Regions from separate parts of the Methylobacterium sp. P5_C11 genome, predicted to be linked through region 1. Evidence: riboswitches for the same ligand, from Rfam matches in the RefSeq annotation. Region 1 holds a riboswitch; the other holds the start of a gene.
The links. A riboswitch is a leader RNA that binds a small molecule or an ion and turns the genes downstream of it on or off. The one in region 1 is predicted to bind thiamine pyrophosphate.
Positions count from the first base shown of each region.

Region 2: another riboswitch for thiamine pyrophosphate. It lies ahead of thiC (phosphomethylpyrimidine synthase ThiC); the one in region 1 lies ahead of thiO (glycine oxidase ThiO).

Region 1 covers NZ_JBFULS010000028.1:30,766-45,955, forward strand. The annotation lists gene carB (carbamoyl-phosphate synthase large subunit) at 1-1,277, opposite strand, end outside; gene ACXJKQ_RS16000 (hypothetical protein) at 1,451-1,828, opposite strand; gene carA (glutamine-hydrolyzing carbamoyl-phosphate synthase small subunit) at 1,974-3,206, opposite strand; gene ACXJKQ_RS16010 (GatB/YqeY domain-containing protein) at 3,399-3,860, shown strand; gene dnaG (DNA primase) at 3,960-5,855, shown strand; gene rpoD (RNA polymerase sigma factor RpoD) at 6,054-8,036, shown strand; gene ACXJKQ_RS16025 (adenylate/guanylate cyclase domain-containing protein) at 8,116-9,375, shown strand; gene ACXJKQ_RS16030 (tetratricopeptide repeat-containing glycosyltransferase) at 9,433-10,641, opposite strand; gene ACXJKQ_RS16035 (retropepsin-like aspartic protease family protein) at 11,013-11,519, opposite strand; TPP riboswitch at 11,727-11,855, shown strand; gene thiO (glycine oxidase ThiO) at 11,921-13,144, shown strand; gene thiS (sulfur carrier protein ThiS) at 13,141-13,353, shown strand; gene thiG (thiazole synthase) at 13,356-14,159, shown strand; gene ACXJKQ_RS16055 (thiamine phosphate synthase) at 14,156-14,797, shown strand; gene pdeM (ligase-associated DNA damage response endonuclease PdeM) at 14,919-15,190, opposite strand, start outside.
Region 2 covers NZ_JBFULS010000010.1:8,060-23,249, forward strand. The annotation lists gene soxC (sulfite dehydrogenase) at 1-273, shown strand, start outside; gene ACXJKQ_RS07860 (c-type cytochrome) at 260-847, shown strand; gene ACXJKQ_RS07865 (hypothetical protein) at 1,298-3,385, opposite strand; tRNA gene ACXJKQ_RS07870 (tRNA-Gly) at 4,022-4,096, opposite strand; gene ACXJKQ_RS07875 (hypothetical protein) at 4,469-4,807, opposite strand; gene thiC (phosphomethylpyrimidine synthase ThiC) at 5,128-7,014, opposite strand; TPP riboswitch at 7,086-7,191, opposite strand; gene ACXJKQ_RS07885 (alpha/beta hydrolase) at 7,303-8,133, shown strand; gene ACXJKQ_RS07890 (restriction endonuclease) at 8,146-8,520, shown strand; gene ACXJKQ_RS07895 (acyltransferase family protein) at 8,629-9,699, shown strand; gene ACXJKQ_RS07900 (pilus assembly protein PilZ) at 9,710-9,955, opposite strand; gene ACXJKQ_RS07905 (hypothetical protein) at 10,166-10,516, opposite strand; gene ACXJKQ_RS07910 (ATP-dependent helicase) at 10,714-11,097, shown strand; gene ACXJKQ_RS07915 (transglycosylase domain-containing protein) at 11,235-13,415, shown strand; gene ACXJKQ_RS07920 (diguanylate cyclase) at 13,693-15,190, shown strand, end outside.

The DNA of each region.
Region 1 (15,190 bases):
GGCTCGGCGCCCGGGAATTTCTCGAAGGCGAAGCGCGGGATCTTGGTGACGACATAGTCGATCGTCGGCTCGAACGAGGCCGGAGTCGCGCCGCCGGTGATGTCGTTGGCGATCTCGTCCAGGGTGTAGCCGACCGCGAGCTTGGCTGCGACCTTGGCGATCGGGAAGCCCGTCGCCTTCGAGGCGAGTGCCGAGGAGCGCGACACGCGCGGGTTCATCTCGATCACGATCATGCGCCCGTTCTCCGGGTTGATCGCGAACTGCACGTTGGAGCCGCCGGTCTCGACGCCGATCTCGCGGAGCACCGCCAGCGATGCGTCGCGCATCACTTGGTACTCCTTGTCGGTGAGCGTCAGCGCCGGTGCGACGGTAATCGAATCACCGGTGTGCACACCCATCGGGTCGATGTTCTCGATGGAGCAGACGATGATGCAGTTGTCGTTCCGGTCACGGACGACCTCCATCTCGTACTCTTTCCAGCCGAGCACGCTTTCCTCGATGAGCACCTCGTTGGTCGGCGACGCGTCGATGCCGCGTTCGACGATGTCGAGGAACTCCTCGCGGTTGTACGCGATGCCGCCACCGGTGCCGCCCATGGTGAAGGACGGCCGGATGATCGCCGGCAAGCCGACTTCGGCGAGGGCAATCAGCGCCTGCCCGATCGCGTGCTCGCCGTAGCGCTTGCGCCGCTCGGTCTCGCCCGCCGCCCAGCTCTTCTCGTAGGCCGCCAGGGCCGCCTGGCGCGCCGCCGGATCGGTGTTGCCCGCCTCGATCCGGGCGATCTCGGCCAGATAGGCCTGGCGGTCGGCCTTCTTCGCCGCGGAGGCGTTGGCGAGCGCCGATTTCGGGGTGTCGAGGCCGATCTTGGTCATGGCGTCGCGGAACAGGCTCCGGTCCTCCGCCTTGTCGATGGCCTCCGCGGTGGCGCCAATCATCTGCACGCCGTACTTGGCGAGCACGCCCATCTTCTGCAGCGACAGGGCGCAGTTGAGCGCCGTCTGGCCGCCCATGGTCGGCAGGATCGCGTCGGGGCGCTCCTTCTCGATGATCTTGGCGACGATCTCGGGCGTGATCGGCTCGACGTAGGTCGCGTCCGCCATGTCCGGGTCGGTCATGATGGTCGCGGGGTTCGAGTTCACCAGGACGATCCGGTAGCCCTCCTCGCGGAGCGCCTTGCAGGCCTGGGTGCCGGAATAATCGAACTCGCAGGCCTGTCCGATGATGATCGGACCCGCACCGATGATCAGGATCGAGGAGATGTCGGTGCGCTTGGGCATCTGCGGCCTTCTCAGGCCAAGCGCGCCCGATCGGGCAGGGCTGAATTCAGCCCTGCTCCCGGACGCGCGTGGCGGGATTGTCGTTGAGCCCTGCGTTTACACGGGCGACGGGCGCATTGGAAGGCCGTGAGGCATACGCAGCCTCGGCTTTGCACCCGTTGCGTGTGGGAGACTCAGAAGCCGGCGTAGAGTGCGGCCAGCGCGCGGTCGATCGACAGGTAGAACACCCCGAAGGCCACCACGGCGGCGGCGGCGAATTCCAGGGCCACGTTGGGGAGCGTCTGCGCGCGGCGCAGAGCCTCGCGGCCGAAATACAGCGAGACCCAGGCGAGGGCGAGGACGGCCGGCAGGGCGAACAGGTAGGAGACCGTGCTCTCCACCCGGTCGAAGCCGCCGGTCGGATCGATCAGAGCCCGGATGTTGCGCACCCACGGGGCATAGAACGCAGCGTAGAGGGCGGTCAGCCACGACAGGCTCACCGCGATGCCGAGATGGAACGTGAAGGTGCGGTGCAGGCGGGAGAAATCGTCGCGCGCCTCGTCGATGGTCATCCGGCTATCCCCTGCGACGGCGCCTGTGCCGGCGGACGCGGATGCGTCGCCGCGCACGGCCTGTCTTGGGGTTCCTTAAGCCGGCGGATTCGGCGGATTTTATGGCCCCGGCAGGGCTCGAATGGGATCGCGCCAGGGCGTGGCCTCAATCCCGCGTCGCTGTCTCCGGCGCGCCGGAGCGCATCAGAGTCACGAAGCGCTCAAACAGGTAATGGCTGTCCCGCGGCCCCGGCGAGGCCTCGGGATGGTGCTGCACCGAGAAGGCCGGGCGGTCCGTGAGGGTCAGGCCACAATTGGAGCCGTCGAACAGCGACACGTGGGTCTCCACGGCCGTTTCCGGAAGGCTCCCCGGATCCACCGCGAAGCCGTGGTTCATCGACACGATCTCGACCTTGCCGGTGGTCTTGTCCTTCACCGGATGATTGGCGCCGTGGTGGCCCTGGCCCATCTTCACGGTCCGGCCGCCGAGGGCGAGGCCCATCAGCTGGTGCCCCAGGCAGATGCCGAAGGTCGGGACCTTCTCGTCGAGAAGCCTGCGGATCACGGGGACCGCGTAGGCGCCGGTGGCGGCGGGGTCGCCGGGGCCGTTCGACAGGAAGATGCCGTCCGGCTTCATCGCCAGGATCTCGTCGGCGGTGGTGGTGGCCGGGACCACGGTGACGTCGCAGCCGGCCTGGGCGAGGAGCCGCAGGATGTTGCGCTTCACGCCGTAATCGATGGCGACGACCTTCAGGCCCTCGCCCTTGGCGCGCTGGCCGTAGCCGTTGCCCAGCGCCCACACGGTCTCAGACCATTCTGAAGGCGCGCGGCTCGTGACCGGCGGCACGAGGTCGAGCCCCTCCATGGGCGCCAGCGCGGCCGCGCGGGCCTTGAGAGCCTCGCGGTCGAACCTGCCCTCCGGATCGTTGGCGATCACGGCGTTCGGCATCCCCTGGTCGCGGATGCGGGCGGTGAGCGCCCGCGTGTCGACGCCGGTGATGCCGACGATCCCGCGAGCCTTGAGCCAGCCGTCGAGATGCGAGGACGAGCGCCAGTTCGACGGCTTCGTAACCGCCGAAGCGATCACGGTGCCGCGCACACCCGAGGCCGGCGCCGCTTCCAGGCTCTCGAGATCCTCGTCGTTGGTCCCGACATTGCCGATATGCGGGAAGGTGAAGGTGACGATCTGCCCGGCGTAGGACGGGTCCGTCAGGATCTCCTGATAGCCGGTCATCGCGGTGTTGAAGCAGACCTCGCCGTCGGCGACGCCTGTCTGGCCGATGCCGAAGCCCTCCAGGATGGTCCCGTCGGCGAGCACCAGCAGCGCCGTCGCGACGGGCTCTGCCCACGGCTCCGGAGCGGCGGGCTCGGGGGCATTCGCGGCGGCGTCTTGCAGCATGGGCTGAGTCTCGCTTATGTCCGGCCGAAGGCGAGCGCCGTCTTGCGGCGCTCCCGGCTTGCGGCATGATCGTGTGCGGCGCTCTTAGCGAGCGGCCCGCGATGGGGTCAATGTGGCTCCACGGCCGACAGGGCTCAAGACCCGCAAACCGCAGGCCAGCCCCCCGTTTCCACCGTTGGAAGGCTCAAGACGATGCTGCGCGCGCGCTTCACCACCGAGATGAAGGAGGCCATGAAGGCCGGCGACAAGGAGAGGCTCGCCACGGTGCGGATGATCCAGGCCGCCCTGAAGGACAAGGACATCGAGGCGCGGGGCCTCGGCAAGGAGCCGGCCTCCGACGAGGAGATCCTCGCCCTGCTCCAGAAGATGATCAAGCAGCGCACCGAATCGGCCGCCGTCTACGAGCAGGGCGGCCGCCCCGAGCTCGCCGCCAACGAGCGCGCCGAGATCGCCATCGTCGAGAGCTTCCTGCCGAAGCAGATGGACGAGGCCGAGATCAAGGCGGCCGTCGAGGCGGCGATCGAGGAGACCGGCGCCGCAGGCCCGAAGGACATGGGCCGGGTGATCGGCGCCCTGAAGGGCACCTTCACGGGCCGGATGGATTTCGGCAAGGCGAGCGCTCTGGTGAAGGCGGCGCTGGCGGCCAAGGGGTGAGTCTGTCCCCGCAATCCACGCCGGTTTTCGGACGGGGAAGGGACTCCGACCCGCCCGACGCGCTATAGAAGCGGGTTCCGACACCACATCCCAGGCCCCGTGCGCTATCCGCCCCACATCCTGGAAGAGATCCGCGCCCGGCTGCCGGCCTCCTCGGTGGTCGGCCGTCGCGTGCAGTTGAAGAAGGCCGGCCGCGAGTGGCGCGGCCTCTCGCCGTTCAACGCCGAGAAGACGCCGTCCTTCTACGTCAACGACCAGAAGCAGTTCTATCACTGCTTCTCGTCGTCCAAGCACGGCGACATCTTCACCTTCCTGATGGAAACGGAGGGGCTGAGCTTCCCGGAGGCGGTGGAGCGTCTGGCGGGGGAGGCCGGGGTCAGCCTGCCCGCGCAAACCGAGGACCATCGGGAGTCGGAGACCAGGCGCGCCGGGGCCATCGAGGTGATGGAGATGGCGGCCCGCTGGTTCGAGGAGCGCCTGCAATCCGGGCAGGGCAGCGAGGCGCGCGCCTACCTCGAACGCCGGGCGCTGGGGCGCGAGATCCAGCAGCGGTTCCGCCTCGGCTACGCGCCGAACGAGCGCTACGCCCTGCGTGACCATCTCGCCGGCAAGGGCGTCGACAAGGCGCTGATGGTCGAACTCGGCTTGCTCGCGGCCGGGGAGGGCGTCTCGGTCCCGTACGACTATTTCCGTGACCGGGTGATGTTCCCGATCACCGACACCCGCGGCCGGGTCGTGGCCTTCGGCGGGCGGGCGCTCGCCAAGGAGGTGCGCGCCAAGTACCTGAATTCCCCCGAAACGCCGCTCTTCCACAAGGGCCGGACACTCTACAACCTCCACGGCGCCCGGAAGGCCGCGCACGAGCGCGGCTCGATCATCGCGGTCGAGGGCTATGTCGACGTCATCGCCATGACGCTCGCCGGCCATCCCGAGACGGTGGCGCCCCTCGGCACCGCGTTGACCGAGGACCAGCTCGGCCTGCTCTGGCGCCACGCCGACGAGCCGATCCTGTGCTTCGACGGCGACAAGGCCGGCCAGCGGGCGGCGTTCCGCGCCCTCGACATCGCGCTGCCGCTCCTAGAACCCGGCCGCTCGCTCCGGATCGCGCTGCTGCCCGGCGGTCAGGATCCCGACGATCTGCTGCGCTCCGGAGGCTCCGGGGCCATCGACCAGGTGCTGGCGGCGGCGTTGCCCCTCTCGGAGCTTCTGTGGCGGCGCGCCGTCGAGGCCGGCCCGGTCGACACGCCCGAGCGGCGCGCCGGCCTGACCCAGACCCTGCGCACCACCGTCGCGACCATCCGCGACGAGACCGTGCGCCGCTACTACCGCGACGACATCGAGGATCGCCTCCGCGGCCTGTCCCCGCGCGGCGCCCGCGCCGCCGGCCAGCAGGCCACGCGCGGGGGCCGCCAACGCTACCTTCGGCCCGGCGAGCCCGTCTCCCCGCGCATCACCGGAGGCCCGAGCCCCTCGATGACCGCTTCGGCGGGTTTCACGGGCGCCGCTTCGGTCCGTGAGGCCGTGATCGTCGGCACCCTGCTGGCCCACCCCGAGATGGTCGCGGAGTTCGGTGAGGAGATCGCCGAACTCGACTTCGAGGATCCCGATGCCCGGGCGCTGCTGTCCGTCCTGCTAGCCTGCGCGGCCGAGGATGAGCATCTGGCACCGGAGGTGTTGCAGAACCGCATCAATCGGGCGGCACTCGCACCGGCAGCTGACCGGATCCTGGCGCTGGCCCGCTCGCGGGACCGCACGACCCTGGCGCCGCATGCGGATCCTGCACACCGTGCGGATGCGCTCCGACAGGCAATGATCTTGCACCGGCAGGCAGGAGCGCTACATACCGAACTTCGCGAGGCACGGCAGGCGTTTGAGAATGATCCGACCGATGCCGGGTGGGCATGGCTCTGCGAAGTGAAGGCGAGGCTGGAAACCGTCATCGCCGCTGAGGCGGAGGCCGATGCACCGGTGTCGAGCGACTCGACGGCCGCGTGATCCCTGTGTCATGGCGGTGGCGGGGGGCAGCGTCCCGCCATAGTTAACAATCGGTCAAGCCTCAGGCTTGCATACGGAAACCGACGATTCAAGGCGACGGAGCGATCCGGGGCCGATCTCATACGGCGGCGCCGACGGCGTGGACCGGCCTTTATCGGGGCCTCCGCAACGCGCCGCGTGCGAAACAATAGGCTGATCATGGCGACGAAGGCAACGGAACGGGACGAGACGGACGCTGCCACCGAGCAGCAGACCGACGGGCCGCTCCTCGACCTGACGGATGCTTCGGTCAAGCGTATGGTCAAGCTCGCCAAGAAGCGCGGCTACGTGACCTATGAGGAGGTCAACGAGGTTCTGCCCGAGGGTCAGTCCGATCCGGACCAGCTTGAGGACGTGCTCTCGCAGCTCTCCGAGATGGGCATCAACGTCGTCGAGGCCGAGGAGACCGACGAGGCGGCGGGCGAGAAAGCCGCCGAGGGCGAGGAGGAGGAGGCCGAGGGCGGCGAGGTGGCTGAGGTCGCCCCCGCCCGTGCCGTCGCGGTCGCCACGACCACCACCAAGGAGCCGACCGACCGGACCGACGATCCGGTGCGGATGTACCTGCGCGAGATGGGCTCGGTCGAGCTGCTCTCCCGCGAGGGCGAGATTGCCATCGCCAAGCGCATCGAGGCCGGCCGCGAGGCGATGATCGCAGGTCTCTGCGAGAGCCCGCTGACCTTCCAGGCGATCATCATCTGGCGCGACGAGCTGGTGGAGGGCAAGGTCCTCCTGCGCGACATCATCGATCTCGAGGCGACCTACGCGGGGCCGGACGGCAAGAACGCGCCGCAGATCGCCGAGGGCGAGGAATCCGAGGACGGCGAGCCGCCGGCGCCTCCGGAGGGTGGCGACGACGAGGACGACCTCGAGAACAACGTCTCGCTCGCCGCGATGGAAGCGGAGATCAAGCCGCGAGTCCTGGAGACCTTCGACGCGATCGCCGCCAACTACCGCAAGCTGCGCAAGTCCCAGAGCGAGGGCACCGAGCGCAAGGCGGCGGGCGAGAAGAACACGCCCGCCCAGGACCAGAAGCAGGTCGAGCTGAAGGACATCGTCGTCGCCGACGTGAAGTCCCTGTCGCTCAACAACAACCGCATCGAGGCTCTGGTCGGCCAGCTCTACTCGATCAACAAGCAGCTCATCGGCCACGAGGGCCGGCTGATGCGCTACGCCGAGAGCCACGGCGTGGCCCGCGACGAGTTCCTGCGCCACTACCAGGGCTACGAACTCGATCCGAACTGGATGCAGCGGGTCGGAACGCTCGGCGGCAAGGGCTGGAAGAACCTGGTCGAGCGCGGCTCCAAGCAGGTCTCCGAGCTGCGCGCGCAGATCCTCGACCTCGCCTCCGAGACGGGCCTGGAGATCGGCGAGTACCGCCGCATCGTCAACATGGTCCAGAAGGGCGAGCGGGAAGCCCGGCAGGCCAAGAAGGAGATGATCGAGGCCAACCTGCGCCTCGTGATCTCGATCGCCAAGAAGTACACGAACCGCGGCCTGCAGTTCCTGGACCTGATCCAGGAGGGCAACATCGGCCTGATGAAGGCGGTGGACAAGTTCGAGTACCGCCGCGGCTACAAGTTCTCGACCTATGCGACGTGGTGGATCCGGCAGGCGATCACCCGCTCGATCGCCGACCAGGCGCGCACGATCCGCATCCCGGTGCACATGATCGAGACGATCAACAAGATCGTTCGGACATCGCGCCAGATGCTGCACGAGATTGGTCGCGAGCCGACCCCGGAGGAGCTGGCCGAAAAGCTGGCCATGCCGCTGGAGAAGGTCCGGAAGGTCCTCAAGATCGCCAAGGAGCCGATCTCCCTCGAGACGCCCATCGGCGACGAGGAGGACAGCCACCTCGGCGACTTCATCGAAGACAAGAACGTCGTCCTGCCGATCGACGCGGCGATCCAGTCGAACCTGCGCGAGACCACGACTCGGGTGCTCGCCTCGCTCACGCCGCGCGAGGAACGCGTGCTGCGCATGCGTTTCGGCATCGGCATGAATACCGACCACACCCTCGAGGAGGTCGGCCAGCAGTTCTCCGTGACCCGCGAGCGCATCCGGCAGATCGAGGCGAAGGCGCTGCGGAAGCTGAAGCACCCCTCGCGCAGCCGGAAGCTCAGGAGCTTCCTGGACAACTGAGCCCCCGCCGCGGCCAAGGCCGCGGCGCCTCCCCGTCGACCGCGTTGCCACGGCGCTGCGCGGCATCCACTCTGGCGCCATGCTCGAACGCCGCCCGCCAACGCCCGGTTTGCCGACGGCCTTCGCGGACGGTTCGGAAGCCGACGACGTGCCTTTCGGCGCGTTGCAGCCCTCCGTCGGCATCCGCGACTGGCTGCTCGGCGAGGGCGCCCGGATGCCCAACGCCGAGGAGCTGCTCGCCGGGCTCGCCGAGCGCCTGATCGCCATCGGCGTCCCCGTCGACCGCGCCTCGACGGCGATCGACACCCTGCACTCGGAATATGCCGGCGTCGGCCGGATCTGGACCCGGGACGGCGGCACCACCGTGCGGCTGTTCCCGCACGGTGCCCGCTCGACGGACGCCTACCTCAACAGCCCGTTCCATACCGTCCACGAGACCGGGGAGTGGCTGATCCTCGACCTCGCGGAGACGCCGGACGACGCCTTCGCGATCGTGCCGGACCTGAAGACCAGCGGCTACACCCACTACGTGGTGGCGCCACTGTTCTTCACCAACGGCACGAAGAACGGCATCACCTTCGCCACCCGGGCGCCGGAGGGTTTCCGAGACGACGATATTGCGATCCTGCGATTCGTCATGCCGGCGCTGGCGGCGGTCATGGAGATGCGTGTCCTCAACAAGCAACTCGACCACGTCCTGCGGCTCTACGTCGGCGACGAGCCGCACCGGGCAATCCTGGCGGGCGACATCCGCCGAGGGAAGGTCACGCGGATCCGCTCGGCGATCCTGTTCGCCGACATGCGCGACTATACCCGCACCTCCGCCGACATGACCCCCGAGGAGGTGGTAGGCCTGCTCAACGTCTTCTTCGACTGCCTCGTACCGCCGATCGAGCGCGAAGGCGGCGAGGTGTTGAAGTATCTCGGCGACGGCCTGCTGGCGATTTTTCGCGAATCCGGAGACGATCTCGGCGGCGCCGCCAAGGGCGCGCTCACGGCGGCGCAGCATGCGCTGGCGGCTCTCGACGAAGCCAACGCCCTGCACCAGTTCCCCGTGCCGGTGGCCGCCGGCATCGCCCTCCATCACGGCGAGGCCGCCTATGGCAATGTCGGCTCGGGCTCCCGTCTCGACTTCACGGTGATCGGCCGGGACGTGAACCTCGCGAGCCGCATCGCACAGCTCAACCGCACCCTCGGCGAGCCGCTGCTGATGTCGAAGCCGTTCGTGGATTTTCTCTGGGGGGATCCGGTCTCGCTGGGCGAACACCGGCTCAACGGCTTCGACGAGCCCATGGCGGTGTTCCGCCCGAAATTCCTGCGTCCGCGCAAGCCGAACTGACACAGCTTCCGACCGCAGGCGGATCGTATCTTTCCGCTGCGTGCAGAGGTGCCGTGGTCATCGCCTCACGATGGCCTGGATCCGCGCCGCACCCTTCGTACGGTCCAGAAACGGCCAATCCGGGACGAACTCCGTGCTGTAGGCGGATTGCTGACAGCCCCAAACGGGGTCGATCATCCTGGCGAGCGCTTTCTTGGCCAGATCGCCGATCAAAGCGCGAACATCGTCGGGCACGCCTGTTTGATCTAGTATTTCCAAGCAATTAAACAGGCAACACCGGTACTGATTTGTATAGTATGCGTGTATGGATAATTCCTGCCGCAATCCGTAGGCGTATATCCAAGGCTCCAAGTCTATTCCTTCGGAGGGCATCTTCAGAAAAATTCCGGCCTCGGCGAAGTAATACCCAGTGACAAAATCTTTCTTGTGTCGGCAATAACGGCTCGCCCCATATCGGGCCTCGGCCCGCTCCGGCGCCAACTGAATCGCCCGATTGTAGATTTTTAAGACACTGTCTTTTGGCCTGTCAAATTGCTCCATGATAACGGCTGCGACGATCAAGCTTTTGTATATCTCTTCGTCTCCGTGGCCGAGCTCGGTTCGCTTCAGAAACAATTCCAGCGCCTCTTTGCTCTTGCCAGATTTATGATAGTAATCTGCCAAGTAGAATGTGTATCTTGCACGAAGGAATGGATTTTCTTCGGAATAAAGGGCTTTTTCCAGGACGGCGATGTCGCGCGAAACGGTATCCTTATCCCGCCGACGCGCACCGTCGTGGCCGCGCCGAATCGAGAGAGGCAGAAGCGTTCGAGTCGGCTGTCCTGGAGCGTGCAGAAACTCATGGATCACACCGACATATTCCCATTCCCACGAGTTGTTGATGAGATGCCTTCGGGTATACACGTTTTCCGTATCGATAATTGTAAAACTATATGATGCGTCGCATAGCTTCGGCAGCTCGAAATCATCGGTTATGATCAGCTCGTCGTCGGCATCGATGATGAGGGAATACGGCGCATGCGAGCGCGCCAATCTCAACGACTCCGATCGATTGTATGCGAAATCGACCCAGGGCCGCTCGAACAGCGTACCCGGCAGATCCGCCATTGCCGCGCGGATGACGTCCTGAGTGCCATCCGTCGAGCCCGTATCGACGATCACCCAATGATCGATCATAGGGCGAACAGAATCCAAGCATCGCCGAATAACGTGCGCCTCATTCTTCACAATCATCGACAAACAGATTGTCTGACCAAACTTATTCATACTCGCAAATCCCGAAGCGCACCGAATGACAAGCGCGCGTTTTTACACATCTACGGATGCAGACTTGAACGCAATATGACGCTACAGCATGTAATGCATCAATTCGAGTCTCGAAGCGACATCGATTCGCGGCGTGTCTGATCGTTAATCGAAAGCTTTAATTCCAAATATGGGTAGACAATTCTGCTGCCATCAGAATTTGATTAAACGTATTGGCTGAAATTCTGGAGAATTATTTAGCGATCGACATCGCTCCAAAGCATCTTGGCGCGATGGATGCTGCGGACGCAAAGGTGGCGACCGGCGAGTCCGTCTCAGCACGCCAATCCGGCCAGATCCGGATCGTGCCTCTCGACAGTCCCCATGGGTGCTCAGCCCCGAAGCGTCATCGTCGCGCCGCTGACACTGAAATCGCGCAGGCGCTTCAGGAACGACATCCCGAGCAGGCTCGTGGTGAGGCGCCCGCGGGGGATGATCACGGCGTCGACGTCGCGCACGGTGATCGATCCGACCTGCATCACCGCGATCCGGATCGGCGCCACGTTGACGGTCCCGTTCGCCGTGTTCCAGACCCGGTTGAAGTCTTTCGGGGCGACCCTGATCCCGATCCTGTCGGCATCCTCTTCCGAGAAAGCGCAGGAACTCGCACCGGTATCCACCATCATCGGCAGAGCCCGGCCGTCCATCAGGGCGTTCACGAAGAAATGGCCGTTGCGGCCGGCCTGCAGCGCGACGCCGACCACGCCGCTATCCCCGGCGGGCAAGGGGAGCGGAACAGCAATCGCCGGAGCCGAATCCGCACGGGTGCGCTCGCGGAGCTTCTGGAACGCCGTGGCGGACAGGAAGCCGATCGTGCAGACGACAACGAATGTGCGCACGCGTCCCGTCCCGGCCCGAGCCATCGGAGCCGGTTTGGCCGAGGATCCGTGAAGGGCTGGTACCCGACGCGCGACCTGCCGGCGTCGGCGGCCGGATTTCGTCCGGCTTGGTATCCGAGCGGTGACTGAGACCGGGGAATGTCCATCCGGCGCGGATGCCTCACCGGCGGCGGGGTTGACCAGGGCCGCGCGGACGACCAAGTCTCTTCCCGTTCCAGGGAGATCCCCGGCAAGGGGCTGAGAAACCGCTGGCTCGTCCGTCAGGACCTGCGGCGCGGAAATCCTTCGAACCTGATCCGGCTCATACCGGCGTAGGGATTGGACCGCGGCCGCCCGGACGGGCAGGTCACAGCTTCTCACCGAAGCACCCGGCCCGATCCTCGCGACGGCACTTCGCGGAGATGCCTGTGCCCCTCGACCGCCCCGCCTCACCGATCGGTCGCCGCCGCAGCCCCGACGGCTTCGCCGCACCCGCGAGCCTGCCGGGCCGGACCGACGTCGCCGTCATCGGCGGCGGGCTGATCGGGCTCTCGATCGCGTGGCGGCTCGCCCGGGCAGGCCGAGCCGTGACGGTACTGGAGCGTGCGACGATCGGGTCCGGCGCGAGCCTCGCCGCCACCGGCATGCTGGCCCCCGCGGCGGAGCACGAGCCCGGCTCCGACCCGCTTCTGCCCCTCGCCCTGGAATCGCTCCGGCTCTGGCCGGGGTTCCGCGACGCCCTCGAAGCCGAATCCGGCCGCGCGATCGATTACCGGCCCGACGGGACCCTGGTGCTTGCGGTCGGCCGCGACGAGGTGGAGCGCCTGCGTTTCCGCTTCGATCTGCAGCGCCGGTCGGGCCTCGACGTCACTTGGCTGCCGGGCAGCGAGGTCCGGCGCCTGGAACCGGGCCTGCGCCCCTCGGTCACCGCCGGGATCCACTGCCCGCTGGACCACCAGGTCGACCCGCGACTGGTCATGGACGCCCTCGCCGAGGCCTGCCGCCGGGCCGGCGTCATCCTGGCGGAGCGGACACCCGTCAGCGCCCTCGACTGGTCGGGGGATCGCGTGACCGGCGTCCGGGTCGGCGAGGACGGCGTCGCGGCGGACACCGTGGTCATCGCCTCCGGTGCCTGGAGCGGGGAGGGCGGATTGCTGCCTGAGGATCTCGCCCTGCCGGTCCGCCCGCTGAAGGGCCAGTCCCTGGCCGTGCGCACCACCGCCCGTACGGGCACCCTCGGCCGGATGATCTGGACCGAGCAGGTCCACATGGCACCGAAGGGCGACGGCCAGCTCATCGTCGGCGCCACCGTGGAGGATTGCGGCTTCCGGCCCGGCGTCAACGCGGGCGGGCTCTACGCCCTGCTGGAGGGCGCGCGCCGGGTGCTGCCCGGAATCGAGGAGATGGAAGTCGAGGCGGTCTGGAGCGGCTACCGTCCCACATCGGACGACGATGCGCCGATCCTCGATGTACTCGCCCCCGGCCTCGTTGCCGCCACCGGACACCACCGCAACGGTTACCTGCTCGCCCCCGTCACCGCCGACGCCGTCGCGGACCTCGTCCTGCGCGGCGCGCTGCCCGAGGTGGCCCGGCCCTTCACGCGGGCGCGCTTCGGACGCCCCGAGCGCCTGAGGGCCTCGGCATGAAGCTCTTCGTCAACGGGGAGCCGCGCGACTCCTCGGCCGAGACCGTGGAGTCCCTGTTCCGCCAGGAGGCGGAGGAGGGCGGCATCGAGAGCCCGCAGGGCGTCGCCATCGCGCTGAACGGCCGTGTGCTGCGTCGCCGGGATTGGGAGCAGACCCCGATCGCGGACGGCGACCGCGTCGAGATCGTCCGCGCCATGCAGGGAGGTTGAGCATGAACCCCACCGTCACGCCGCTGCACTCCGGGAGCGGGGAGGGCAGCCTGACGATCGCCGGAGTGACCCTGTCGTCCCGGTTGTTCATCGGCACCGCTGGCTATCCGACGCAGGCGATCATGCGCGACGCCGTCCAGGCGAGCGGCGCCGACGTCGTGACCGCCTCGATCCGCCGCGTCTCGCTCCAGGGTCACGGCTCCGACACGGTGACGATCCTCAAGGGCAAGCGCTTCCTGCCGAACACCGCCGGCTGCGAGACCGCCCGCGACGCGATCATGACCGCGGAGCTGGCCCGGGAGGCCCTCGACACTAACTGGATCAAGGTCGAGGTGATCGGTGACCGGGAGACGCTCTACCCGGATGTCGCCGAGCTGATCGAGGCCTGCCGCCACCTCGTGGACGACGGCTTCGTGGTCCTGCCCTACTGCAACGACGACCCGATCGTCTGCCAGCGCCTGGAAGATCTCGGCTGCGCCGCCGTGATGCCGATGGGTTCGCTGATCGGCTCCGGGATGGGGATCGCGAACCCGGCCAACCTCGAGCTGATCTGCCGCCGCGCCACGGTGCCGGTGGTGGTCGATGCCGGGATCGGCACGGCCTCGGACGCGGTGATCGCCATGGAGCTGGGCGCCTCCGCCTGCCTGATCAACACCGCCGTCGCCAAGGCCGACGATCCGGTGCGGATGGCCAGCGCCATGCGGCGCGCGGTGGAGGCCGGGCGCGACGCCTATCTGGCGGGGCGGATCCCGCGCCGCGGCCGGGCTGAACCGTCGAGCCCGCAGCTCGGCCTCGTCGGCTCGTGAGGGGACTGCCGTCACCGCTCCTGGCGGTGACGGACCGCCACGGGCATCCGCGCCCCCTCGCCGAGACCGTGCAGGCGATCCTGGCGGGTGGCGGCCGCTGGATCTGGCTCCGGGACCGCGATCTGGAGCCGGAGGCGCGCCGGCGCCTCGGGGAGGCCGTCGCCGAACGCGTGCGGGCGGCGGGCGGCGTGCTCACGGTGGGCGGGGACGTGGAACTGGCGCGCACCCTCGGCGCGGACGGCGTGCATCTCGGCGGCGGGTCGGCTCCGGCCGCGATCGCGGCGGCGCGGGCGGCCCTGGGGGCGGAGGCGCTGATCGGCGTGTCGGCCCACGCACCACACGAGGTCGCGGCTGCGGCAAAGGCCGGGGCCGACTATGTCACGCTCAGCCCGATCTTTCCGACGGCGAGCAAGCCGGGATACGGGCCGGCGCTCGGCCTAAAAGGCCTCGCTGCCCAAGCCGGCGGGCTTCCGGTGGTGGCACTGGGCGGCATCGGCCCCGACGAGGCCCCGCATTGCCGCAGGGCCGGTGCGGCGGCTTTCGCCGTCATGGGGGGCATGATGGGGGCCGCCGATCCTGCAAGCGCCACGCGGACCTTGCTGAAGGCCTGGAACGCAGCCGGTCCCGTGCCTGCGTGAGCGCCTCGCACCGTCTTCGGTCGACGGCTTCGAACGGCCGTCCGCGAGCCCGGCCCGACGCGATCCAAACGGTCGCACGGCGCCCGATCAGGTCGCGCCGCGCCGGGAGACCGGGATGCGCTCAGTCCCGGGCCAGCTGAGCCCGGCCGATGGCGAAGACACGCCCGTCGCCGAGGAGATGGGCGGTGAATCCCTTCGGGAACAGGCTTTCGATAGCCTTCTCGCGGACATTGAGACCGCCCGCATAGGCGCCGAAAGCCGGCATCACCAGGCGCGTGCCGTCGGTTACGAAGCAGCGGCGGCGCACCGCTCGGCCGCGCATCGCGACCTTGCCGCAGGGATGCAGATGGCCGGCGATCTCCCCCGGCGTCGGTTCGGGGCTCGGTTCGTGTC
Region 2 (15,190 bases), on a different contig from region 1:
ATCGACGCGGGCAAAACCTGGTATCCGGCCTACCTTGGCTCGGCGCCTGAGCCGATGTGCACGGTGCGCTTCACCTTCCCTTGGACCTGGGACGGCACGCCCGCCGTGCTGCAAAGCCGGTGCGTGGACGAGACCGGCTACTTTCAGCCGACGCGCCAGCAACTGCTCGCCATCCGCGGCGACCACGGGCCATCCGCCTCGATCTACCACCTGAATGCGATCCAGAGCTGGGCCGTCGCGAGCACCGGGGAGGTCAGCAATGTCCATGCGTGAGCGCGTGCGCGGCCTTGAACCGACGACGTCAGTTCTACTCGGCCTTATGCTTCTCGCGACGCCTGCGGCGTCCCAGACGGCGGCCGATACCCGCCTCGGCGTCGGCAAGCCGGTCACCGAAGCCGAGCTTGGGGCCTACTTTTCGATCCCGCCGAGCGGGAAGGGTTTGCCGCCGGGTCACGGCAATGCTCAGGAAGGCGCCACGGTCTTCCAGGAACAGTGCGCCGCCTGTCACGGTGAGAAGCTCCAGGGCAACATGGCGCCCGGCATCGGCGCCGATCGATTGGTCGGCGGTCGCGGCAGTCTTGCGTCGGATAATCCGATCAAGACGACTGAGAGCTACTGGCCGTACGCCACGACGCTGTTCGACTACGTCAAGCGCGCGATGCCGTTCAATGCGCCGGGCTCGCTCACGGACGACCAAGTCTACGCGGTCGTCGCGTACATCTTGTCGGAAGGACACGTCATCACGCCCGACGAGAATTTGGATGCGACCAGCCTACCCAAGGTGCAGATGCCCAACCGCGGCGGGTTCATCCCCGATCCTCGGCCAGAACTTAGTCTCTATCGATAGCGTATCATCGCGCGTTGGCCCTCATTCGGGATGGCGTCATAAAACGTAAAATCCTGCCTGCGATGTCTGCGCACAGGAAGCCAATATGCGCACGGTAGTGTCTGGGTTGGGCGCAAAGCCGAAGGTCCGGTTTCCGGCCGAAACTTGAGCTCCGCTGCCGGTGCAACCGCACCTTGCCGCATAACATCAGCCCGAACTCGTACGGACATGTGCCCGGCGGGGTCGTCGCTCACCTCGCGAGGGAGGCCGTTAGTCAGCGGCCAAGCGTTGGTTCGTGGACCGGTTGGGGGGATACATGGGCGAGTTCAATGTCGTGTTGCCCTCGTCCTGCCAGGCGTGATCCGGCGCTCGTTCATTGTCTCGAACAAGGGCGACCACCGCCGGCGAGGGCTCTCCACAGGATGACCCGCTAGAGCTCTCCGCCGGAACCCGCTCTCGCCGGCCTGATCTTTACTTGGCCGGCACCAACTCGGCTCTGGTAGGCCAGTTGTCGAGCAGGTCGATGATAGCGGTCTCACCGTCCTCCTTGTGCAAGGTAGACGGATCGATGTTTGTGATCCCAAGCTTCTGAAAAAAGATGCTGTTTCTCATCTTTGCGTCGGCTAGCAGCTTCGGATAGGAGATGATCTCTACAACCGCATCAGGATTGTTGAGATATCCGACAAGCCCCTGGCCATCCGGTGTTTCATGGAACCGATAACCTTCGATGGCCTCACGAAGAGAGTCCGTGATGTCTGCAATGATGTAGCAGTGAAATGTTGCGTTCTTCAGTCGTGGCGAGAGTTGTCGGCCCTTGGTGTCCTTCAAAGACGTTGATGTCTTAAAATTTTTAATATAGCCCATAATTTGCTTAAGCGGGTTCTCTTCGCCATCGTAGTCGTCTCTTGAAGGGCGCTTGAATTCTACCAATACCACCGTGTTGGCGGCTTCCTGCTCCCGCCAAGCGAAGCAGGTATCGTAGAAAAATGCGATATCAGGCCGGTCAAGGGATTTATTGTCCGTGTAAGACTTTAACGGACGGTCAGATGCAAAGTGCGCGAAAAACGCCAAGCGGTCGTCGATGAGCCAGAGTTTATGGTCACCGATCTCGATGCTGGCCGAGTCGGTGCGCATCGGCACGATGAGCTTGTGCACTGCCTCTTCGAGGTAGTGCTTGGTTGTGCCCTCTTGAAATTGAGCGTAGCGGTCTAAGATGTCGATCACGCTTTTCCTCAGCAGAACGTACTCCGCGAGTACACTTTTCTGCTGGTCCTGCACAAAGTCCTGATAAGCCTCTACTTTCCGACCAAGTTCCTCGGTGAAGCTCGGACCTGCCTTAGTGACCTCTTCTATTTGCTTGAACTCGTGGTTGGTCTTCCGAAATCTGTGACGGCACATTTCCACGTAGACGGCCTCCCTGGAGGTAACGCCAGGAGCTAGCTTATTGATGAAATCTTCCATCTCGCCGTGCAAGTATAGAAATTGAGGATATTCCTCGATCACCTGCTGCACGAGCTGGTGCTTCTTCTCCTTTAATCGACTTACGTATGTGTCGAGGTAGACCATGACCGACGCCTGAAGCGCGCGCCGGATGTCGCGGTTCTCCGCACTGTCAAAGCTGAAGCCAGTTCGTTCCTGGTTGACGTGGGCGTCGAGGTGGGCGCCCGATACGCACCCGATGTAAACCTCGTTGCCATCGAGGGATTTAAGGCCAATCGCATCGTCGATGACCGTCTCCTCGACCGCTCGATCGTTGGCGGTTAGGAACAGGCAGTTGTAGGCCTTCTTGTTCGTGTCGGGCCGGACCGATTTCGCGGCGCGGATGTGACGGATCGTGAGGTCAATCGAGGCGTCCTCTCCGAGCGGGATGGTCACGCGCTGCTCGGCCGTGTTCCGAACGAGGTCGCCGAATGCCGCCTTCAAATCCACGGTCTCGATCCCATCCGCCATCTTGATGGACGGGGCGAGATCCGCTGCCAGGAGCTGCATGAAATGCCCGATCATACGTTGACGCAGCGTAGGTGCGTCGACCGGGCACTTCGTGCCGTCAGCAGTGTCGTAGGTCCGCAGCGAGATCCGAGTGCCTGGTCCGGTCGGGAATGGCTCGATCCCGGTCTTCAGCAAGACCTGCTCGTCCTCCCTGAGCACGAAGTCGAAGGCTCGCACGGCAAGTGCACCGGAGTTGTCCAAGTAAGTGCTCTCGACCTTGATGTCTCGGAATACTTTGAGCCATCCGAGCCGGCCAACGCCTTCGCCACCTCGATGGAGTTTGTGTTGCGAGTCGGGCCGCAAGAACGACGCGTAGTTCTCGTCGTTCAAGCCGATCCCATTATCCTCTATCACGAATCCGATGACGGGAGAGTCGGGCTTCTTTGGGTCTTCCCGCAAGACCTCGACCTGAATGGAACCTTGTGTCTTCGCCTTGTCGCGGTGCCGATCGTCGATTGCATGCAGCCCGTTAGATACGGCTTCGAAGAGCGGCATGAGGGCAGAAATAGCGGAGGGCTTGAGCGACAGGCGCTTAACGCGGCCAATTAGGTCGGTTGCTAGCGTTGGCATTCTCGGTCCCTGGCCGTCGCGGGAACGAGTGGTGCTATGCGTAGCCGTGCCCGCACGGGCCGGCAATCGCCTGTGCGGGGCACATCAACAAGGTTGAAGGTATCGATGGTCCGATAGATGCAGTGCATCGCCGAGGTTAAGTTTATCATCGACGGCATGACGTAGAATGCATCATGGGCACGGTAGCACACTGGCGTAACAGCCACGAGCCCTCCGCTCGGCGTTCGATGACGTCGAAGACCCCGCACAAATTGATCATCCTTTCTGTGCCAGCCCTCGGAGCCGCCATTGTTCCTGCAAAATGGGATGTCCGGTACTAGGCGTTGAGCTGGTGTCCACTTATGGCGCGAAGCCGAACGCCCGCTTCTCACTGCTCAATCGCGGCAGTTCAACGCCATGCTCGTGCCGGCCCGATTCTCTGCGCACGCCCTCCGAGTTCGCTTGCCCAATCGTCCGTCAAGTGACTCGGCATGAGTTCGGCACTCATTGCGCCGAGCTGGACCCCGGCAATAGGCCACGGCGGAGCCGGAGCAGCTTCTCGGCAGCATGGGGAACGGCGAGGAACGCCATGGGGAACATGGGGAACACCTCGGCCGCTCAGAGGACGATATATCGCAGAAGGTGCAATGGGTTAGTTGGAGCGGGCGATCGGGATCGAACCGACGACATTCAGCTTGGGAAGCTGACGTTCTACCACTGAACTACGCCCGCCGACATGGCCGGCACGGAAATGGCTTGCTCCGGATACCGAACTCCGAATGCGCTCCGTGCGCTCATGTACGGCTACGATCTAGCAGCCCGAGGACGATGGCGTCAAACGGATCCTGGCCGGTCAAAGGTGCGCTCGGACGTATCGGTGAGGAGCAATCGCCGGCACGCCGAAGATTGCCGGCGCCTACCGGCCGCGCTGCCCACGACGAGGCGCAACGGCCCGCGGGTGCGGAGCGTTGTCGGCGTTTGGTCGAGGCAGCACCTTCCGACGAACGCGACCCGTCCCATGCCGGAGTCGCTAATTCTGAGGCGATCGTCCTGGGGGCCACGACGGGCTCCGGTCGAGACTACCGTCCGTGCGCCCGCGCGGCCTCAGGCGACGCGGGAGAGGCTGCCGGACTGCGATCCGAGCGTGCCGCGCGCCGAATCGTAGGCGCGGTTGCGTAGGGCCGTCTCGCTCGGCAACTGCTCGATCACGTTCCCAGACGACGGGTCGAGCACCTGGAAGACGATCGTGCTGGTGTCCCGGTCCTGGATGTAGCGCGCCTTTCCGCCATTCGACCCGATATCGAGCTTCACCGCGGGTTCGAGGGGCGCAGCATTCGCAAGAGGTCCTGGCGCCTCCTGCGACACGGCGGGGGCGGACGTCGCTCCGAGGGCATCGAGTCCCTGAGGCCCCGGCGTCGTGGTGGTCAACGGTCGGATCTCCATCCCCGGTCTCCTGCGATCCTGTGATCGGAGGATTGAGGCGGTTCGGGGCCTAACCGTCGGTTAACGCCGGAGACCGGTCCACCGGAGGCCGATCGGCGTTCGGGGATGCGATGAAGATCGCGTTAGCGCGCGCCCACAAATGTCCCGCATCGTTCCGGTGCGGGATCGGGCAGCGCCGCCCGGGTGGCACACGAAAAACCCGCGCCCGGTGGCGGGCAGCAGGTTCGGATCGATCGGTGTCGCGCGGCGCGGCGGTCCGGCGGTTGCCGGCCCCTTCGGATCGGGAAGGAGCCGGCTTTCCTGGCGGTCGTGTTGTCGTATCAGCCGGCGGCGTCGACGTAGAGTTTCCCGCCCTCCGCCAGGAATTCCTGCGACTTCGCCCGCATGCCGGCCTCGGCCTCGGCCTTCGACATCGCGGGCGACGCGCCCACGACCTCGCCGGCCTCCTCCATCGCCAGCACCTCGGCGCGCAGGTCCTGCGTGATCTTCATCGAGCAGAACTTCGGCCCGCACATCGAGCAGAAATGCGCGACCTTGTGAGCGTCCTTCGGCAAGGTCTCGTCGTGGTAGCGCCGGGCCGTGTCCGGATCGAGCCCTAAGTTGAACTGGTCCTCCCAGCGGAAGTCGAACCGGGCGCGGCTGAGCGCGTCGTCCCGGAGCTGCGCGGCGGGATGCCCCTTGGCGAGGTCGGCGGCGTGGGCGGCGATCTTGTAGGTGATGACGCCGGTCTTCACGTCGTCCCGGTCCGGAAGGCCGAGATGCTCCTTCGGCGTGACGTAGCAGAGCATCGCGGTGCCGAACCAGCCGATCATCGCGGCGCCGATGCCCGAGGTGATGTGGTCGTAGCCCGGCGCGATGTCGGTGGTCAGCGGGCCGAGGGTGTAGAACGGCGCCTCGCCGCACTCCTTCAGCTGCTTCTCCATGTTGACCTTGATCTTGTGCATCGGCACGTGGCCGGGGCCTTCGATCATCACCTGACAACCCTTGTCCCAGGCGATCTTGGTGAGCTCGCCCAGCGTCTCCAGCTCGCCGAACTGCGCGGCGTCGTTGGCGTCGGCGATCGAGCCCGGGCGCAGGCCGTCGCCCAGCGAGAACGAGACGTCGTAGGCCCGCATGATGTCGCAGATCTCGTCGAACCGCTCGTAGAGGAACGATTCCCGGTGCCCGGCGAGGCACCAGCGGGCCATGATCGAGCCGCCGCGCGAGACAATGCCTGTGACCCGCCGGGCGGTCAGGGGCACGTGGGCGAGGCGCACGCCGGCATGGATGGTGAAGTAGTCGATGCCCTGCTCGGCCTGCTCGATCAGCGTGTCCTTGAAGACCTCCCAGTCGAGCTTGAGCGGGTCGCCGCCGACCTTCTCCAGCGCCTGGTAGATCGGCACTGTCCCGATCGGGACCGGGCTGTTGCGGATGATCCACGAGCGGATGTTGTGGATGTTGCGGCCGGTCGACAGGTCCATGACCGTGTCGGCGCCCCAGCGGATCGACCAGACGAGCTTCTCGACCTCGTCGGCGGCCGAGGATGTCACGGCCGAGTTGCCGATGTTGGCGTTGATCTTGACCAGGAAGTTCCGGCCGATCGCCATCGGCTCCAGCTCGGTGTGGTTGATGTTGGCCGGGATGATCGCCCGGCCACGGGCGATCTCGTCGCGCACGAATTCCGGGGTGATGAACGGCGGGACCGAGGCCCCGAAGCTCTGGCCGTCCGCGAGCGCGGCCTCGGCGCCCGCGAGCATCGCCTCGCGGCAGACGTTCTCGCGATGGGCGACGTAGATCATCTCCTCGGTGATGATTCCCGCGCGGGCGAACTCGTACTGGGTCACCATCTGGCCCGGGGCCGCCTTGCGGATGGTCCGCTCGGCGGGGCAGGGGGCCACGAGCTTGTCGCCCGCGAAGCCGTTATCCTCGGGCTTCACCGCCCGCGGCGCGACGGCCGCGTAGCCGCGCGCCGCGATCCAGGGCTCGCGCACGCTGGGGAGGCCGGCATTGAGGTCGATGCGGGCGTCGGTCTCGGTGTAGGGGCCCGACGGGTCGTAGACCCGCACCGGCTCCTCCTTCGGATCGGAGAGGACGATCTCGCGGTAGGGGACGCGGATGTCCGGCCGTCCGGCCGGGTTCGCGTAGGCCTTGCGCGATCCGGTCACCGGACCCGTGGTCACGGTCTCGGGGCTGCCTTTCACGTCCTTGGGGAGAACGGGTGCGTTCATCGTGGGCCTCTCCTGGCTCTGGAGCGGTCCGGTCCACGCGATGGCCGAGATGAGATCCGGTCGCGCCACGCGCGGCCGCAGGTTCCCGTCCCTCCGCCGGTATGAGCCGGATCAGGTTCAAGGGTCAGGGCAATGCGCCCAATCTCAGCCCCCTGCGGGGCTCCCCTCGGAACGTTTCCAGACTCGGTCCCGCGCCCGCCTTTGTCAATGCATCCCCGGTTGCCTTAGACAACACATCAGGAAAACCCTTCGTCCGACCCCGCGCGCGCCCGGAATTTTCCACCCCGCATGCGTCTTCTCGCCGGTCTCTTGCTCACCGAGCTCTTGTTCGGCGGCCTCGCATGTGCCGTCCTCGCGCTCGGCCAGCGACGCTTCCTCTATCCGGGCGCTCAGGGTCGGCCGATCCGCGTGGCGGTGCCTCCCGGGATCGCGGCGATCACGGTCGCGACGGTGGACGGCGAGACCCTGCACGGGCTTTGGCGTCCTCCGCGGCCGGGCTGCGGCGTGGTCGTCACCTTCCACGGCAACGGATCCCGCCCGGAACCGCACGCGGCGCGCTTCGCCGCGGGTCCGTGGCGGGCGCAGGGCTGGGGCGTCCTCAGCGTGGCCTATCGGGGCTATCCGGGCTCGACCGGGCGCCCGGACGAGGACGGGTTGATCCGCGACGGTCTGGCGGCCGCGGCGGCCGCCACGGCACGGGCGCCCGGCGCGCCGATCCTGCTGCACGGCCACTCCCTCGGTGCCGCCATCGCGGTGGCCGTTGCCGAACGGGTGTCGTCGGTCGGGCTCTACCTGGAGGCGCCATTCGATTCGATGACCCATGCCGTGCGGCTGCATGTCTCGCTGGTCCCGACCTGGCTCCTGCGCGACACGTACCGCTCGGACTTGCGCATCCGCGGCGGAAGCGAGCCGGTGCTGATCGTGCAGGGCCGTGACGATCCGGTGGTGCCGGTCAGATTGGCCTTCGGCCTCGCTGCCGCGGCCGGTTCGCGGGCGCGGATCGACGTCGTCCCGGGCGATCACGTCTCCATCCTGGGTGTGCGGGATCGCGAGGCCGCGGAGGTGTTCGGCCGGCTCGTGCGGCCGGCCTGCCCGCACCTGACCGATGGGCGGCTTTAGGGGGAGAGGCCCGTGGTCGGGCGGCGATCGCAACGCTGGCGTGAGGACGATTCGGACACTGCGGGCGGGCAGAGCCCAGCCGATCCGGTCTGCCCGCTCTGCGAGCGGCCGATCCCGCGCCGCGCCCGATCCAGCCTCCATCACCTGACACCGAAGCTGAAGGGCGGTACCCACCACGGCACCGTCCGGCTGCATCAGATCTGCCATTCGGCGATCCACGCACGCTACAGCGAGGCGGAGATCGCCAGGCGCTTGGCCGACATGGAGGCCCTCCGGAGCGATCCGGAGATCGGTCGGTTCCTCGTATGGATCCGCGGAAAGCCCGACGATTTTCACGCCGCGACCCGCATGACCCGCGACCGTCGGGCGGCGCGGCGCAAGATCTGATCGGCCGCCGTTTACCGCCCGTTCGGCACGTCCGAAGATCGCGGCTGTTGCAGGCCTTGCCGTCAACCCGAGCGGGTTCAGGATCGCCCCGGTTTCGAGGGTGTGGCGATGGCTGGGGTCGGGGATGCGGGCGGGCGGCTCGCCTGGGTCGATATCGCCAAGGGGATCTGCATCCTCCTGGTGGTGATGATGCATTCCGTCACCGGGACAGGCGAGGCTATGAGCGGCGAGGGGTTCCTCCACCCGATCGTCGCCTTCGCGAAGCCGTTCCGGATCCCCGACTTCTTCCTGTTGTCGGGCCTGTTCCTGGGCCGCGTGATCGACCGTGACTGGCGGTTGTTCTCCGATCGCCGGGTCGTCCACTTCGCCTATTTCTACTTGCTGTGGCTGGTGATCCAGTCGGTCGTCAAATACGGGAAGATCGTCGGCGATGCCGGACCCGGGGCCTTCGCGGCCCACCTCGTCCACGCCCTGATCGAGCCGTATTCCAGCCTCTGGTTCATCTACCTGCTGGCGGTGTTCTCGGTCGTCACCAAGGCCCTGCGCCGCGTGCCGGGCTCCGGGCTTCTGGTCGCGGCCGCGCTCCTGCAGATCGCCGACATCCGCAGCGAGTCCACGCTCATCGAGGAGTTCTGTGCCCGGTACGTCTATTTCGTAGCGGGCTACCTGTTCGCCGACCGGATCTTCGGCCTCGCCGACATCGCGCGGCAGCGCCCTGGCCTCGGCCTCTGCGGCCTCGCCGCCTGGGCGGCTGCGGAGGGCTGGCTCGCGCTGACCCCGACGGCTGTCCCGGATCATCCCACCCTCGCCAGCCTGCCCCTCGTGAGCCTCGCCCTCGGCGCCGCTGGCGCACTGGCGATCGTGGTGGCCGCCTCCCTGATCGGCCTGGCCGGCGGTCCGATCGCCGAGGCCGTGAGAACCTGCGGACAGCGCTCGATCGTGATCTATCTCGCCTTCTCGTTGCCCATGGCGGCCACCCGGGAATTGCTCGTGCGCACCGGCGCGGTCGCCAATATCGGCCTCGCGTGCCTCACCGTGATGGCGATGGCGGTGCTGCTGCCGCTTGTCCTGGAGCGTCTCGTGCGCGGCACGGCGCTCGACCTGCTGTTCGTGCGGCCGCGTTGGTTCCGGCTCGTGTCCTCCGCTCCGCGCCCGCGGCCGGCCCTGCGGACCACCTGACGCGCCGGCCTCAGACCTCGAACGCGATACCGATCCGGCGGCTGCGCCGCCACACCACGGTGGCCGCCCGCGGCTCGGCGTCCGCCGATACGCGCAGCGGGAAGCGGTCGGGCACTACCTGTCCGTCCTCCACCTCGATCTGCGCCCCCGTCCCAGTGGCGTCCCACACGAGGCAGCCGACCTCGCCTGCGGGAAGCAGGACGGTGCCGAAGGTGAAGGCGTTCTTCCGGAAGGCGCCGCGCCGATTTTCCGACATCAGCTCCCCCATCCGGTCTCGCGCATGCGCGGACACGGGCTCCGCCGCATTCGATGATGCGGGATGAGGGTTAACAGGGCAGATACGATTTGAGGCCTGCCCGGATGCCGGCGATCAATAATCGTCCGGAACACCCCGGTAGCGGTGCGGCCTTGGTTCATAATCGTCGTCGTAAGGCCAGGACATCGGCGGCCGGTCGTAGTCGCGGCCTTAGCGGTAGGCGTCGCGCCGCGGGCCGTCGTCCTCGTCGCTGCGATAGCCGCCACCGCCTGCCGTGATGCGCGGCGCGTACCAACAGCTCTTCGCCTGACCCGGCGCGGGATCGCCGAAGGTCTGGCTGTTGCAGGGCACCATGCCACCCTGTGGAAACGGCCTGCCGTTCGTCCGGCCGGGGACGCCGTAATAGACGTTGGTCGGATAAGGCATCCGGCAGACGCCGCCATCCCGCGCACAGCCGACCAGATTTACAGTGTCGAGCTGATAGGCGAGGGCTGGAGCGGACGCCAGCGCGCCGGCCCCCAGCGTGAGGCCCCCGAAGGCCAGAGCGATCCGAATCTGCACACCCCCGAATCTCCGAGGTCTGCGGTCGGCACGCCGAATAATCCGGCGAGCGGCTTCCGGCCAGCGGCTCAGCTCGTTAAGGCGTCGGCCATGCAGGCTCGCAGCCCGGCCCACGGTCGGCGAGGCGGCCATCGGTGCGTGTGGATCGGGCGGAGCGACTCGTCGTCGAGCGGGTGAGGGCGCCCCTGGAGGCCTTGATGAGGGATGCGTCTGCGCAGGAGCTTCTCCTGCTGAGCGCGCTGCAGCAGTGCCGGATCCAGCTCGACGCGGCGCGAAGGGACGAGGCCGCCCGCGCGACCGTTCGGGAGGACCTGGAAGCCGCCCTGCGCCGCGAGGCGGTGCTCTCGGCCGCGATCGTCGAGGAGCGCGAGCGGACCGAGGCCGTCCGCCTCGTCCTGCAGGCGCTGGTGATGAGCATCGGCCGGTTGGGTCTGCGTCGGCGCCTGTTCCTGTCGCGCATCCAACGGCTTGGCCGCGAGACGCCGGATTCCGGTCCGCAGGCCGCCCGGCATGCGGTCCTGCTCGCGGAGTCGCGCCGGGTGCTCGGCACGCCGGCTGCCGACCCGCCGACCGACGGGTGAGGGACGTCGCCCGGGATCCGGAACGGGTGCCGAACGCATCGATAACGGCCCCTTAAACCGCCGCATTTAGCGTGCGGAAACCGTCTTGCGCCGCAGCCGGGATGCGCGCCGCGACGGAACATTCGAAGACGGGATGCATGGCCAAGGGTCGGGGCAGGATTGAGCCGAATTTCGACGTGCCCGAGGGGCGCGTCCGGGATCGCGGCGAACTCGATCTGCGCCTGTCCCGGGAGGACCGGCCCGGGGCAGGAGACGGCGTGGCGAAACGATCGGGCGGGACGGCGCGGCAGCCGGGCAAGGGGCCGGCCAAGACGACACGGCCGGCGAAAGCCCGCGGCCGACGCCGGCGCTCGTGGCTCGGCCGCATCGTCTACGGGACGGTCGTCCTCGGCCTCTGGGCGGTGATCGGGCTGGCCGGGCTGATCGCCTACCACGCCTCGCAGCTGCCGCCGATTGATCAGCTCGCCGTGCCGAAGCGGCCGCCCAACATCGCGATCCTGGCGAGCGACGGCTCGCTGCTCGCCAATCGCGGCGAGACCGGCGGCCGGGTGGTGTCGATCAAGGAGCTGCCGCCCTACCTGCCGCGCGCCTTCGTGGCGATCGAGGATCGGCGCTTCTATCAGCATTTCGGCGTGGATCCGGTCGGTATCCTCCGGGCGATCGGCCAGAACCTGACGCGACGCGGCGTGGCGCAGGGCGGTTCGACGCTGACGCAGCAGCTCGCCAAGAACCTGTTCCTGACGCCGGAGCGCTCGGCCTCGCGCAAGATCCAGGAGGCGATCCTCGCACTCTGGCTTGAGCACAAGTACACCAAGGACGAGATCCTCGAACTCTACCTGAACCGCGTCTATTTCGGCGCCGGCGCGTATGGGGTCGAGGCGGCCGCGCAGCGCTATTTCGGCAAGCCCGCCAAGGAGGTCAGTCTCGCGCAGGCCGCCATGCTCGGCGGCCTCGTCCAGGCGCCCTCGCGGCTTGCGCCGAACCGCAACCTCCCGGCGGCGCAGGCCCGCGCCGCGCAGGTCCTTGCCGCGATGCAGGAACTCGGCTTCGCCTCGCAGCAGGACGTGAAGGTGGCGCTCGCCCAGCCGGCGAAGCCCGCCAATGCCCGCGGCGGCGGCTCGGCCAACTACGTCGCCGACCTCGTAATGGACGTGCTGGACGATTACGTCGGCAAATTCGACACCGACATCACCGTCCAGACCACCGTCGATACCGGCCTCCAGGCGAGCGCCGAGAAGGCCCTCACCGACGAACTCAACGCCAAGGGCGCGCGGTTCAATGTCAGCCAGGGCGCGCTGGTCTCGATGCGGCCCGACGGCGCGATCCGCGCGTTGATCGGCGGGCGCGACTATGCCCAGAGCCAGTTCAACCGGGCCACCACAGCCAAGCGCCAGCCCGGTTCCTCGTTCAAGCCCTTCGTCTACCTCGCCGCCGTCGAGCACGGCGCCACACCCGACACGGTGCGGGACGATGCACCGATCCGCATCGGGAACTGGGCTCCGGAGAACTATTCCCACCGTTACGAGGGACCGGTCACCCTGCGCACCGCGCTCGCCCACTCGCTCAACACGATCGCGGTCCGCCTCGGTCAGGAGGTCGGCCCGAAGGCCGTGGTCCAGACCGCGCAGCGGCTCGGCATCACGTCGCCGCTCCAGGCCAACGGCTCGATCGCCCTCGGTACGTCCGAAGTCACGCTCCTGGAGATGGTCGGCGCCTACGGGGCCTTCGCCAATGGCGGCACCGGGGTGATCCCCTACGTGGTCACCGCCGTGAAGGGTCAGAACGGCAAGGTGCTCTACAAGCGGGCCGACAGCGGGCTCGGCCGGGTGATGAGCGCCGATGCCGACGGCATGATGAACGCGATGATGCACGAGACCTTCGTCAGCGGCACCGGCAAGAAGGCCGACATTCCCGGGTGGGATCTGGCCGGCAAGAGCGGCACCACCCAGGATTACCGCGACGCGTGGTTCATGGGCTTCTCCGGCAGCCTCGTGACCGGGGTCTGGCTCGGTAACGACGACGGCGAGCTGACCAAGAAGGTCACGGGCGGCAACCTGCCGGCCGAGATCTGGAAGACCTACATGACCCAGGCGCTGAAGGGACAGACGCCGGTCCCGCTCCCCGGCCTGAACCGGTGGCGCCGGCCGCCGGAGACGACTGCCTCCGTGGCGAGCGCCGCACCGGCCTCGCCGGGCGGCCTCCTCGGGCAGATCCTGGGCGAACCGGAGGCTCCGTCGCCGCGCCCGGCCGCACCGGGGCGCCGCGCCCAGAAGGACGACCGCAACTTCATCGAGAAGTTGTTCGGCCTCGGAGACTGATACTTCCAAATCGTCGCAGGTTTCGTACGGCGCGGGTGGTTCGCTCCCCGCGCTGCGAACGGATGCAGGCCCGGTTTGGGGCCGCCGGGAGCGGAAGCGCCGCTGCAGCCCTTCCTACTCATTTGATGGATGGCGCGACGGATATTGTTATCAGCACCGGTATAGTGCTTTTGAATTCGGCGAATAACCAATTTTTCAATATTCAGGGACGTAATATCGGCTTGATAGAAAGTCCGGCTGCCGCACCGGTGCGGCCGTCGGCAGCCCGATCGAGCCCATGGTCCTGCGCGCGACTGCCACAGCGATCCGAGCCCACCTCGCCGATCGCGCCTCGCGTCTGATCGCAGCCGGCGGCACGTGCCTGTTGCTCAGCCTGATCCTGCTCGGCGCCTACCTGTGCCTCGATCTGCGCGCCGTCGCTTGGCAGAATGCGCGGCGCAATACCGCGAATCTCCTAGCCGTCGTCGAAGAGAGCCTCGGCCACAGCCTCCGGACCTACGACCTGGCGCTGGAGAGTTCCGCGCGCCTTGCGAGCCGCCCGGACATCGCGACCCTGGATCCCGGCCTCAAGCGCTTGGCCCTGTTCGACAACACCAGCCCGGATTCCGGTCTCGGCGCGATCACCGTCACGGATGCGGCGGGCGACGTCCAAATGACGAGCGATCCCAACCAGCAGAAGCGGCCGAACCTAGGCACGCTGCCGGAATTCCAGATCCACCGCTCCGATCCCGATGCGGGCCTGATCCTGTCGGGGCCGACCGCCTCGCGTCTGACCGGGGAGCCGATCATCCGCATGACCCGGCGTATCTGGACGCTGGACGGCACCTTCGCGGGGATCGTGTCCGGGTCGATCGCTCTGGCGCATTTTCAGGCGCTGTTCGACCGGCTGCGCTTCGAGGACGGTCTCGCCCTGAACGTCTTTCATCGAGATGGGACACTCCTGATCCGCGCCCCGGCGCGCCCGGGCACGCTCGGTCAGAGCATCAGCGCGAGTGCAGGCTATCGGATCTACAGTACGCAGGCGCGCGGCGAGTTTCTGGGGCGCTCGTTCCTGGACGACGTCGAGCGGCTCTACAGCTTCGCCAACCTCGTCGATCTGCCGCTGATCGTGACCGTGGCCACGAACGTCGACCGCATTCGCGACGTCTGGATCTACAAGGCGGCGATCGTCGGCGTCCTGATCCTCTGCCTCTGCATCCTCACCTTCGGACTGACGATCCTGCTTCACCGGGAGATGGCGCGCCATGCCGCAACAGAGGCCTCCACCCGCGCCGCGAACGCCGCCCTCGCGGTGCTCGCCCGGACCGACGGCCTGACCGGCCTGCCGAACCGGCGCAGCTACGACGAGCACTTCGCCGCGGAGTGGAGGCGGGCCGCGCAACTCCGGACGCCGCTGGCCTTGATGATTGTCGACGCAGACCACTTCAAGCAATTCAACGACCGCTTCGGGCACCAGCGCGGCGACGAGGTTCTCAAGGCCGTGGCGGATTGCCTGCACAGGGCACTCGACGCCCAGGGCCTCAGCTTTCGGATCGGTGGTGAGGAATTCGTGGTGCTGCTGCCCGGTCTCGATGCGACGGCTGCGGTTATGACGGCCGAGCGTCTCCGCCGGGCGGTGGCCAATCTCCGGATCCCGCCTGCAGCCGATGTCGGGGGCCTCGCCACGGTGAGCATCGGGGTCGCCTGCGCCGATCCGGGCGCGGGACATCCCCCCGAGGCCCTGTTCGTCGCAGCCGACGCCGCCCTCTACGCGGCGAAGAAGGCTGGCCGCAACC